Regions from separate parts of the Paraburkholderia sp. SIMBA_030 genome, predicted to be linked through region 1. Evidence: riboswitches for the same ligand, from Rfam matches in the RefSeq annotation. Region 1 holds a riboswitch; the other holds the start of a gene.

Region 1 (6,284 bases):
AGAGCCCGGCGAGCGCACGCATCAGCGTGCTCTTGCCCGAGCCGGACGGACCGCGCACCAGCCAGCGCGAGCCCGGCTGGATCGCGATATCGCGGATGCGCGACAGCGGGTTGCCATTCGGCAGCGCGAGCTTGAGGCCGTCGGTGGAAAGCTTGTCGTCGTCGACGAAATGCAGGTTGATGCCGCCATGCGCGGTCGCCGGCGACACCGATTCCTTCAGACGCGGCGCATGCACGACGCGCTTGAATTCACGCAACCGGTTCACGGTAGCGCGCCATTCCACCAAGCTTGTGTAACTGTTGATGAACCACGAAAACGAATCGCTGACGGTGCCGAACGCGCTCGAGATCTGCATCAGCACGCCGAACGTAAAGGCGCCCGCGAAGTAGCGCGGCGCGGCGACCACCAGCGGAAAGATGATCGCGATCTGACCATAGAAAGCCGACACGAAGGTGAGCCGCTTGGTGTACTTCATCACCTGCCACCAGTTATCGCGGATGCGGCCGAACAGCGTGTGCGTGTTCGTTTTCTCGGTTTCCATGCCGTTGTAGAAGGCGATCTGCTCGGCGTTTTCACGCAGACGGATCAGGCCGAAACGGAAATCCGCCTCGACTTTCTGTGCCTGGTAATTGACCGACACGAGCGGATGGCCGACCTTCTGGATGACCAGCGAACCGGCCACCGCATAGAGCGCCGCGGCCCACACCATGTAGCCGGGAATCTGCACCGGCATGCCGCCGAGCGAGACCGTCAGCGCGCCGGCGAGCGACCACAGGATCGTCATGAACGACACCAGCGTGACGACCGTCGACAGCAGGTCGAGCGTCAGCGACAGCGTGGTGGTGGCGAACGATTGCAGGTCGTCGCTGATCCGCTGGTCGGGGTTGTCGGCGAGCCGGTCGCGTTCGATCCGGTAGAAGGCGCTGTCATGCAGCCATTCGTTCAGGTAACGCGTGGTCAGCCACTGACGCCAGCGGAAGCCGAGCATCTGCCGCAGATAGCGGCCGTACACCGCGAGGACGATGAAGGCAAACGCGAGTCCCGAGAACACCATCAACAGGTGCGGGAAATCGTGCACGTTCTTGGTTTGCAGCGCGTTGTAGAAGTCGGCGCTCCAGCGGTTCAGGCGCACGTTGATCCACACGACGAGCAGATTCATCACGATGATCGCGACGAGCAAGCCCCACGCCGTCTTTCGTTCTTCGGAGACCCAGTAAGGTTTAATCAGGCTCCAGGCGGAGACTTTGTCGTCCGGCTGCAGCGCGGGGCTGGCAGAGGTATTCGGTGTCATGAGCATCCTGATGTAGTGCTGGCCCATCAAGGGCTGACCCATTGGGGGCCGCCCCACGGCGGGTTTGCGGTGCATGCCCGGGTGTCGTGCTCGACGAACGCGCGCCCGAGCGAGCGTCCGATTCTGGCGCGACCCCCTTAAGCGAAAATTAATTTCCACCTGCGGGACTCGCCCCGATGCCGCCGTCGCGCGGGCAGCGGAGCATGCCGCCGAGGCAAGGCTCCTGCGGCATCCGGTCTCGGCATTGTGCCAGAGCGGCGCGCGGCCATATTGATGAATCGAAAGAGGTGCCGGATCAACAACTGTAGGCGCCCGCGCGAGCCGCTGGTTTGCGGGCATCGCGCCTTTTATGGTCTAATGACCTTCGACGAAACAGGGGTGCTTCGCACGCCGGCAGCGTGGATGTCCACGCAGCGGCAGCGAGGCTGAGAGAGACCCTTTGCACCCGATCCGGGTAATACCGGCGCGGGAAGTTTCCGGAAGCAGCCAATCTTCCATTCCCCGCCGGGCGTCCGTCATTTTGACGCGCGTGTTGCCCGGCCGGCCTTACCCGCCGGTTTCGTCCTGGGTACGTGCGCTTGTTGCCGTACGGAAAGGACTCGATGACCGCCTATTCTTCAGACATGAGTTTTGCTCTTCGCCACGCTGCTGTCGGCGTGCCGCGCTGCTTTAGCGTTGCCTGCCGTTGCGGTGATCGGGAGTGCGCACGATGAACCGTCCTGCTCAACCCGATTTCGCGGTGCTCGGCGGCGGCCTGTGCGGACGCCTCGTCGCGTGGCGGCTTGCCGGGCAAGGGTATCGCGTGGCGCTCTACGAGCGTGGCGACGCCGCCGGTTCGCAAGCTGCCGCGTGGGTCGCCGCGGCGATGCTGGCGCCGCTTGCCGAGGCCGCCAGCGCCGAGTTGCTGATTACGCGGCTGGGCGCGAGCTCGCTCGAAAGCTGGCCGCGTGTGCTGGCCGAATTGCCCGAACCGGTGTTTTTCCAGCGCAACGGCACGCTGGTCGTATGGCATCACGCCGACCGCACCGAAGCGCCGCTGTTCGAACGCCGGGTGCGCTCGAACGCGCCTGCCGAACTGCTCGACGGCGGCTTCGTGACGCTCGCCGGTGCGCAGGTCGGCACCGCCGAACCCGCGTTGGCGGGCCGCTTCAATCAGGGCTGGCTGCTGCCGCTCGAAGGGCAACTGGATAACCGCCAGGTATTGTCCGCGCTGGCCGCGGGCCTTGCCGAGCGCGGCGTCGAAACGCATTGGAACACGGCTGTCGACGATCATGCGTTGCCGCCCGCGCGCATCACGATCGATTGCCGCGGTCTCGGCGCGAAGGCGGTTCTGCCCACATTGCGCGGCATTCGCGGCGAAGTCGCACGCGTGCATGCGCCCGGTATCAACCTGACGCGGCCGGTGCGCCTGTTGCATCCGCGCTATCCGCTCTATATCGCGCCGAAGCAGGACGATCTCTACGTGATCGGCGCGACCGAGGTGGAAGGCGAGGACATGTCGCCAGTCAGCGTGCGCTCGGCGCTCGAACTACTGAGCGCGGCATTTTCCGTGCATCCCGGTTTTGGCGAGGCTCGCATCCTCGAACTGAATTCGCAGTGCCGCCCGACTTTGCCGGACCACCGTCCGGCGTTGCTGTGGGACGGCGCGCAGACCTTGCGCGTGAATGGCCTGTACCGGCACGGCTACATGATCGTGCCCGAAGTCGCCGACGAAGCCGTGCGCTTCGCCGCGGCGCTGTTCGACGGCCGCATCGGCGATGCCGATGCATTTGCGGACTGGCAACGCGACGCGCGTTGGAGCGAGCTGTTTCAACTGGATTCCGCGCGGGAGCCGGCATGAGCGCTGCGGTTTTCAATGCACGCATTGCACGCTGCGCCGCCATCGCCATCGATTGAACCGTATTCAAACACCATGGACATTCATATCAACCAGAAGCCGTTGTCGCTGCCCGAAGGCGCGACAGTCGCCGATGCGCTCGCCGCGTTCGGCGCGCGTGCGCCGTTCGCGGTCGCGCTGAACGGCGATTTCGTCGCGCGCACCCAGCATGCGGCGCGCGCGCTGCAACCGGGCGACAAGCTCGATGTCGTGCAACCCGTGGCCGGCGGCTGAGCTTCGTCGAGGCCTGCCTGAACCGCCACGCATTGCCGGAGACAAGGATGATGCAAATGACTTCCCCCCAACCCGCGGACGCGCTCACGCTCTACGGCGAAACCTTCGCCAGCCGCGTGCTGCTGGGCACCTCGCGCTATCCGTCGCTGCAATCGCTGTCCGATTCGATCGACGCCGCGCGGCCCGGCATGGTCACCGTCGCGCTGCGCCGGCAGATGAACGAAGGCGGCGCCGAAGCCGGCTTCTTCGATCTGCTCAAGCGCCACGGCGTGCCGCTGCTACCGAACACCGCCGGCTGCCTGACCGTCGGCGAAGCGGTGACGACCGCGCACATGGCGCGTGAGATTTTCGAAACCGAGTGGATCAAGCTCGAACTGATCGGCGACGACTACACGCTGCAGCCCGATCCGGTCGGCCTGATCGAAGCGGCCGCGCAGTTGATCAAGGACGGCTTCAAAGTCCTGCCGTATTGCACCGAAGATCTGGTGATCGGCCGCCGTCTGCTGGATGCGGGCTGCGAAGCGCTGATGCCGTGGGGTGCGCCGATCGGCACCGGCAAGGGCGTGATCAATCCGTACGGCCTGCGTGTGTTGCGCGAACGGCTGCCCGACGTGCCGCTGATCGTCGATGCAGGCCTCGGCGTGCCGTCGCATGCGGCGCAAGTGATGGAGTGGGGCTTCGATGGCGTGCTGCTGAACACCGCCGTATCGCAGGCGACGCATCCCGACGCTATGGCGCGCGCGTTCGCGTTGGGCGTCGAGGCGGGCCGCCAGGCCTTTCTGGCGGGACCGATGGCAGAGCGCGAAAGCGCGCATGCGAGCACGCCGGTGGTCGGCATGCCGTTCTGGCATCAAGACGGGAGCGCTGCATGACGCAGACTTTGCCTTTAAAGGATCGCGAGCTCTTCTGGCCGCCCGCCGACGAACTCACCGAAGCCGCCGAGCGCATCCGTGCCCGTCTGGGCGACTGGCCGCCGACGCACGCGCCGTGGCGCATCTGCCTGACCGCGCCGGACGCGCCGAACGGCGGTGACCTGCTTATCGTCGCCGACGCGCAGCAGCATGGCGAGCAGGTGGCGCGCTGGCTGGTACAGGGCGCGGGCGTGATCGAAGCCGCGGAGAACCGCGCGGCGCTGCATCTGGGCGGCGAGAAATACCGTCTGGAGGGCCATCTGGCGGAGGACTGGATCGCCGCGCTGGCCGCGTTTCTGGACTGCGGTTTCGATCCGCACGACGCGCTGGTACTGGCGCTGGCGTGGCGCGACGGCGACGAAACCCGTGCGGACGACGCATTTCCGGCCGACCTCGGGCGTTTCCCGCGTATCGCCGGTTTGCCGGACGCGCCGGCGCAAGCGTTCGCACGTTGCCCGGACCGGTTGGGCCTGTATCCGGTGCTGCCGACCGCGGAATGGCTCGAGCGCGTGGTGGGCTTCGGTGTGAAAACCGTTCAGTTGCGCCGCAAATCGGCCGAACCCGCCGATGAACTGAAGCGCGAAATCGCCCGCTGCGTCGCCGCCGGCCGTGAGCACGACGCCCAGGTTTTCATCAACGATCACTGGCGAGCCGCGCTGGCTGCGGGCGCATACGGCGTCCATCTCGGCCAGGAAGATGTCCATACCGCCGACTTGCCGGCGCTTGCCGCGGCGGGTGTCAGGCTCGGTTTGTCGACTCACGGTTTCTACGAGATTCTGACAGCGCTGCATTTCCGGCCAAGCTATATTGCATTGGGCGCGGTGTTCCCCACCACCACCAAAGTCATGCCCACTGCGCCACAGGGCCTGAGGCGCCTCGCGCGGTACGTGCGGCTGCTCGACGGCGTCGTGCCGCTCGTGGCGATCGGCGGAATCGATCTGCAGGTGTTGCCGGACGTGCTGGCGACCGGCGTGGGTTGCGCAGCGGTGGTGCGGGCGGTGACGGAAGCGGCCGATCCGGCTGCCGCCGTTTCTGCATTGCAACAAGCGTTTACGCAATAATCGTCAACTTGAGTAAAGGGACAGGGCACCTCACGGCAACTTTCGCATGATGGCCCTATAATTCGGCCTTCCGTGTAAAAGGACTGTCAGTTTCGTGTCTTCCTCCCCCGAGACCTTACTCGAGTTGCGCGACGTCGACTTCGGTTATGGCGACCGGCTCGTCCTGTCGAACCTGAATCTGCGCTTCAAGCGCGGCCAGGTCGTCGCGGTCATGGGCGGCTCGGGTTGCGGCAAAACCACGGTGCTGCGTCTGATCGGCGGTCTGGTGCGCGCACAGCGCGGCGAGATCCTGTTTCAGGAGCAGGATGTCGGCCAGCAGACGCGCGAAGGCCTCTACGCGCTGCGCCGCAAGATGGGCATGCTGTTCCAGTTCGGCGCGCTGTTCACCGATATGTCGGTGTTCGAAAACGTCGCCTTCGCGTTGCGCGAGCATACCGACCTCCCCGAAGAACTGGTCCGCGACCTCGTGTTGATGAAGCTCAACGCGGTCGGTCTGCGAGGCGCCCGCGATCTGCTGCCGTCCGAGATTTCCGGCGGCATGGCGCGGCGCGTGGCGTTGGCTCGCGCGATTGCCCTCGATCCCGACCTGATGATGTACGACGAGCCGTTCGCCGGCCTCGATCCGATCTCGCTCGGCATTACCGCGAACCTGATTCGCGCGCTGAATCAGGCACTTGGCGCAACGTCGATCCTCGTCACGCACGACGTGCCCGAATCGTTCGCGATCGCCGATTACGTGTATTTCCTCGCCAACGGCGGCGTTCACGCTGAAGGCACACCGGCCGAACTGCGCGCGTCGACCGATCCTACGGTGCGTCAATTCATCGACGGCGCGCCGGACGGCCCGTTCAAATTCCACTATCCCAGCAACACGCCGCTTGCGGCGGATTTCGGCATCGGCGGGGGGCAGT
Region 2 (6,284 bases), on a different contig from region 1:
CATACCAGCCGGGGTACCCGTAGTAAGCCGGATACACGGGCGGCGGATAGTAAGCGGGGTAGGCCGGCGCAACGTAGACGGGCGGCGGCGGTTGCGCGACGACATAGGCCGGCGGCGAGTTTTGCGCATCGGCTTGTGCCTGCTGGGCGGATTGAGCTTGTGCTGCCGTGCCGTTCGTCCCCTCGGGCACTTCGCGTTGTGCGGCAGCGGCGGGGACGGTAGCGTAGTAGGGGTAATAGCCGTACGGGTAGTAACCGTACGGGTAATAGCAACCGGATAAGGTCAAAACACAAACGGCGCCGCCAAGCGCAATACCCATCCGTGAAATACGTGGTGTGCGACGGGGCAGCCGCTGGCTCATCGCGCTGAGCGTATTGATGACGTGGGACTTCATGACGCGCTCCTGTTTGCATCGGACGCCGCTGTCTGGGCGCCATGCCATGAGCTTACGCCGCGGTCGCCCGCGCGGGATTGCAAAACCGTAACGGCTTATTTCACGTCATTGCACAGCGTGTTCGAAGCGGCCGGCGTCATGCCTTGGCCAAGTAGTCGCGGCGCTTGCGGCCATGCGCGAGCCGCCGCCACGAGCGCGGCTCGCTTCAGGTTATCTACTTGCCGACCTGATTGCCGATAATGCCGCCGGCCGCTGCGCCGCCGAGGGTCGAAAGCGCGTTGCCGCCGATCGCGGCACCCGCCGCGCCGCCGACGCCTGCGCCGATCGCCGTGTCGCGCTGCCGCGTGGTCATGCCCTCACACGCCGAAAGACTCGCGACAACCGCGACGATAGCCGCGAGGGCACCGATCTGACGAATCGATTTCATGATGCCTACTCCAGTGGTTATTCAGAACAGGACAGCTCGCGCCGTCCTTTCATTCGATGCTATCGCCGCAGCCCGTATCTGGATGTGTGCGCTTGTCAGCGAACTGTCGGTTTCGTAATCAAATGTTTCCCATCGAGCAGCATGCGCCGTGCCTGCTCTTCCGGAAATGCAAAAAGCCCACCGGTGGCGGGCTTTGACGCTGCAACGCAGCGATTCAGGTCGTTCAGGTGATTTGTGGGCGGTTCAGCAGCGGGCGCGCGACGCTGCGCCCACCTTGCCGAACCTTACTGCCGCTGATAAATCTCAGCGCCTTTCTTCATGAACTCGATCGACTTCACTTCCATGCCTTTCTGCAGCGCTTCGTCGTCGGTGACACCCTGTTGCGCGGCGAACTCGCGCACGTCCTGGGTGATCTTCATCGAGCAGAAGTGCGGACCGCACATCGAACAGAAGTGGGCGACCTTCGCCGAATCCTTCGGCAGCGTTTCGTCGTGGAACTCGCGTGCCTTGTCCGGGTCAAGACCGAGATTGAACTGGTCTTCCCAACGGAATTCGAAACGCGCCTTCGACAACGCATTGTCACGCACCTGCGCGCCCGGATGGCCCTTTGCCAGGTCGGCGGCGTGCGCGGCGAGCTTGTACGTGATAATGCCGGTCTTGACGTCGTCCTTGTTCGGCAGGCCAAGGTGTTCCTTCGGCGTGACATAGCAGAGCATCGCCGTGCCGAACCAGCCGATCATCGCCGCGCCGATGCCCGAGGTGATGTGGTCGTAGCCAGGGGCGATATCGGTGGTCAGCGGTCCCAGCGTGTAGAACGGCGCTTCGTCGCACCATTCCAGTTGCAGGTCCATGTTTTCCTTGATGAGCTGCATCGGCACGTGGCCCGGACCTTCGATCATCGTCTGCACGTCGTGCTTCCACGCGATCTGCGTCAGTTCGCCGAGCGTCTTCAACTCGCCGAGTTGCGCTTCGTCGTTCGCATCGTAGATCGAGCCCGGACGCAGACCGTCGCCGAGCGAGAAGGCCACGTCATACGCCTTCATGATTTCGCAGATGTCTTCGAAGTGCTCGTACAGGAAGCTTTCCTTGTGGTGAGCCAGGCACCACTTCGCCATGATCGAGCCGCCGCGCGAGACGATACCGGTCATGCGTTTGGCCGTCAGCGGCACGTATTGCAGACGCACGCCCGCGTGGATCGTGAAGTAGTCGACACCTTGTTCGGCCTGTTCGATCAGTGTGTCGCGGAAGATTTCCCACGTCAGGTCTTCAGCGCGGCCGTTGACCTTTTCGAGCGCCTGATAGATCGGCACCGTGCCGATCGGCACCGGGCTGTTGCGGATGATCCATTCGCGTGTTTCGTGGATGTGCTTGCCGGTCGAGAGATCCATCACCGTGTCGCCGCCCCAGCGGATCGCCCAGGTCATCTTGTCGACTTCTTCGCCAATCGACGAAGTCACCGCCGAGTTGCCGATGTTCGCGTTCACCTTCACGAGGAAGTTGCGGCCGATGATCATCGGCTCGCTTTCCGGGTGGTTGATGTTGTTCGGGATGATCGCGCGGCCGCGCGCGACTTCTTCGCGCACGAATTCAGGCGTGATTTCCGTGAGGCCGTTCGGACCGAACGCGCTCGCGCCGAACGCCTGGCCCGGATGCTGGCGGCCCATCATCGCCGCGAGTTTTTCGCCGTTCGGGCCGCTGGTCTTCAGGCTTTCCAGATACGCGGCGCGCTGCTGGTTCTCGCGAATCGCGATGTATTCCATTTCCGGCGTGACGATGCCGCGACGCGCGTAGTGCATCTGCGAGACGTTCTTGCCGGCGATGGCGCGGCGCGGCGTGCGGTGCAGGCCCTGGAAGCGCAGATCGGCGGTGGCGGTATCGGCGGCGCGTTCGCGGCTGAAGTCGCTGGAAAGACCGGTTAGCGCTTCGGTGTCGCCGCGCTCTTCGATCCAGCGCTGACGCAGCGCCGGCAGACCCGCGCGAATGTCGATCTTGGCGTCCGGATCGGAGTACGGGCCCGACGTATCGTAGACGAAGACCGGCGGATTCTTCTCGCCGCCGAAACTATCCGGCGTATCGGCCTGGGAGATCTCGCGCATCGGCACGCGGATATCGGGGCGCGAGCCGCTCACATAGACCTTGCGGGAATTCGGCAAAGGGGCGACAGCGGCTTCATCGACGTGAGCGTCGGCGGAAAGAAACTTCGGATTGGCGTTCATGCATTTATCTCCTGTGCGGTCGACCAGAGTTGGCGCAAAGCACTTACTCTGGTCCCATGCAAAGCAATGTGGGGCCGCTAAGCAGGAGACGAGATGGAAGTTGTCGGATTCGCGATGGATAAAACGTTAGACCTGGGTGCGAAATCCGTACGCTTCCCTGCGCTGGCATTATCCAGATCAGGTTCAAAGGGTATTTCTCACCCACGCAACACGGACCTCCAACTTCCGTGCGACGCAGGACCCCCGCGTTAGCAGCGCACACGATACACCGGCTGGACGCTGCTTGGCAACCTGTCTTGAAATTATGAACGGCGGATATAACACCGCTCGGCTGCGGACTATTCTTAAGTTGATTGGGTTGCCAGGCTTGATGCGGTGCACCAGCGGCGGCGCACCAGCGGCGCGCCGCGCAAGCGCGTTTGTGATCGCGTTTGTCCGTGTTGGTGGCTTACAGCGTGAAATCGTCGGCGGCTTCGGGTTGAAACAGGATCTGTTCGAGCTTCAGCACTTTTTCCGTACCGCTTGGCGGCGTGAAGCGGATACGTTCGCCGCGTTTGGCGCCGAGCAAGGCGAGGCCGAGCGGCGAAAACACGTTCAGGCAGCCCTGCGCGAAGTCTGCGTTGGGTGGATAGACGATCGTCCAGGTCATATGCTCGCCGCTGGTTTCGTCGACTAGCGTGGCTTGCGAATTCATCGTGACGACATTCGCCGGAATGTCGCGCGAGTCGACGATGACGGCGCGTTCCAGGACGTCGTCGAGCATGTGTTGCAAGCTGGCGTCGGCGCCGGGCGCGGCCGCGTGCTTTTCAAGGCGGGCGACGTCGAGTTCGGTGAGGTAACAGGTTTTCGTCTTTTTCATGACGGGTTCTCCAATTCGCTCTGCATGTAAGGGGACAGCGTGCGGATGAGATCGGCCCGGAACCCGACGACGAGGCTCCGGTGAAGGGGGAGCAGCGTTCAGATCGGGCGCCGGGCGGCGGGAAGCGGGAGCGTTCGGGTCGGCTGGCCGAGGTGATGCGGCATGATGTCCGCGCGTGCGCAACCGGTTGCGCGGCGCAGGCGCAAGCGGGTGAAGACACGGGAGATCGGAGAATGCATCGGGGACCGGCGGATGAAGAAAGAAGTTCAGGTGAGCGCCGGATGTAAGCGAAATAGGCGCAATCGAAAGGTGAATGTTAGCACGAGCCGGGACGTCTCTTGACCCGGTCATAAGCGCGATGGCGGCCAAAGCCGCGCAGGCCAGCTTCCTCCCGGCGCAACGGGGCAGGGCGGCAGAGGTGATTCTCGCTGCGGCGCGTTCAAGGGCGCCGCGGCCTGTGCCGTTATCCCGATGGTAGGGGCGGTTGCCGCCCGGTAGCGCGACGGGCGGCATTGATTGGCGCGATGCCGTTTTAGACGACGTAAGGGGATGTGCCGATGAAAACGAGAGCATGGCGATTCAGAGCGCTGACCACGGTGGCGGCGATGGCCGCACTGTTTGCCGGGCCGGCTGTGGCGACGGCTTCGAGAGGTGGGGCGATTGCCTTTTCGGGGGCGATTGTGGCGCCGCAGCTTGAGATTTCCGCCGCGCCGGCCGCGGGCGTTGGCTTGGCTGGCGTGCAGGTTAAGCGTGGGGCGTCGGCCGTGACGCTGACTTTCAATGCGCCGCCGGGGGTGGCGACGGGTGCCGATGTTGCCTTGCAGGTGAACGGCGGCGCGGCGGCGCGGGACGATGCCATTGCTGCGCGGTTTGTCGATCGCGCTGGACGTGTTTTTGCCGCTGCGCGGGATGGGCATTATCGGGTCGGCCGCGATGGTGGGGTGCTGTCGCTTTCTGCCAGGAAGGGGAATGGGGTGGATGCGCAGACGCGGGTGACGGTGGTGGTCAGTTACGATTGACCGCTTACAAGGCGCACAATAAGCAAACACCAGCCACGGAAGGCGGCAAAGCACCAAAACCCAATCGCACGCCAACCCGTGCAACGAGCCCCCTTCCGTGGCGCGCCCAAAGAAAAAATAAAAATATTATCCAGCCGGTTGTCATAACCGGCCCCCACCTTCGACAAACGTGCAGATCCAGATGGAGCACGCCATGCAAACTGCACCGACCCGCCGAGCCAATCGGCCTTTCACGCGAGCGATCGCGCTAGCAATCGCGTTGGCAACGCTCGCCGCCAGCGGCCTGGCACAAGCCGCCGCTGACATGTGCACGTCCCGCAGCCCATCCCACCGCGTGGCGCTAGTGGAGCTTTACAGCAGCGAAGGCTGCAGCAGTTGCCCTCCAGCCGACAGCTGGCTGAGCCAATGGAAAAACAGCGGCGCCACCCAAAGCATCGTGCCCTTGGCACTTCACGTCGACTACTGGAATAGCCTGGGCTGGACCGACCGCTTCTCGCAGCATCGTTTCACCGAACGTCAGCAAACCCTGACTGACCTGGCCGGCGGGCACACGATCTACACGCCCGAAATCTTCGTATCAGGCCGCGAGCTACGCAGCTGGTCGCAACAGGCCAGTTTCCAGAACCGAATCGAGAAGGTCGTAGCCGAACCGGCGCAGGCCAACGTCGCCCTCGAACTGAAACCACAAGCGACGGGCGCATTCAACGTCAACGCACAATTCACCGCCAAAGCGGTCAACTCCGCGATCAGATCTGCGGACACGCTAAACGCATACATAGCAGTGTATGAAAACGCGTTGACCTCACAAGTGCGCGCCGGCGAAAACAGCGGCGTCACACTGCATCACGAAAGAGTGGTGCGGCAATGGATCGGCCCAGTGCCGCTGGTCGCCGGAGCCGCGCAAATCCATCGCGACATCCGTATCGACGGTGCAGACGTCGGCACGACCGCATCGGCCGACCGCTTCGGCGTGGTCGCCTTCGTCGAAAACGCCGCGACCGGCGACGTATTGCAAGTGGCCGAACTGGCCGCCTGCCGTTGATCGCGCCGCGGCTGCCGCGCCTCCATTCACGGGAGATTCTCATGGCAACCCCTCACACACTCAGCAAAACCGCGCCGCCCGCGGCGCCGCTCAGCAGCACGATTCATCCGGTGTGGGTGCGCGTCACGCATTGGCTCAACGCGCTGGCGGCCATCGTGATGATGCTGTCAGGCTGGCGCATCTACGATGCCTCGCCGATCTTTCCAGGCTTCACGTTTCCGCCGGCGATCACCCTCGGCGGCTGGCTCGGCGGCGCGCTGCAATGGCATTTCGCGGCGATGTGGCTGCTGGTCTTCAACGGCCTGCTGTACCTCGCGCTGAACCTGA

Evidence for each region. Region 1 has a riboswitch for thiamine pyrophosphate ahead of SB772_RS34715 (FAD-dependent oxidoreductase). Riboswitches for the same ligand answer to the same signal wherever they lie in the genome.
Region 2: linked by a shared signal. The riboswitch ahead of thiC (phosphomethylpyrimidine synthase ThiC) and the one ahead of SB772_RS34715 (FAD-dependent oxidoreductase) in region 1 are both predicted to bind thiamine pyrophosphate.

What each region holds. Positions count from the first base shown of each region.
Region 1 covers NZ_JAWRXB010000027.1:77,564-83,847, reverse strand. Annotated here, with positions in the region: gene SB772_RS34720 (ABC transporter ATP-binding protein/permease) at 1-1,291, opposite strand, end outside; TPP riboswitch at 1,656-1,780, shown strand; gene SB772_RS34715 (FAD-dependent oxidoreductase) at 2,001-3,131, shown strand; gene thiS (sulfur carrier protein ThiS) at 3,204-3,401, shown strand; gene SB772_RS34705 (thiazole synthase) at 3,458-4,273, shown strand; gene thiE (thiamine phosphate synthase) at 4,270-5,373, shown strand; gene SB772_RS34695 (ABC transporter ATP-binding protein) at 5,468-6,284, shown strand, end outside.
Region 2 covers NZ_JAWRXB010000023.1:80,232-86,515, forward strand. Annotated here, with positions in the region: gene SB772_RS32085 (hypothetical protein) at 1-394, opposite strand, end outside; gene SB772_RS32090 (glycine zipper 2TM domain-containing protein) at 609-821, opposite strand; gene thiC (phosphomethylpyrimidine synthase ThiC) at 1,106-3,037, opposite strand; TPP riboswitch at 3,174-3,292, opposite strand; gene SB772_RS32100 (GreA/GreB family elongation factor) at 3,486-3,896, opposite strand; gene SB772_RS32105 (hypothetical protein) at 4,454-4,915, shown strand; gene SB772_RS32110 (DUF1223 domain-containing protein) at 5,109-5,957, shown strand; gene SB772_RS32115 (cytochrome b/b6 domain-containing protein) at 5,999-6,284, shown strand, end outside.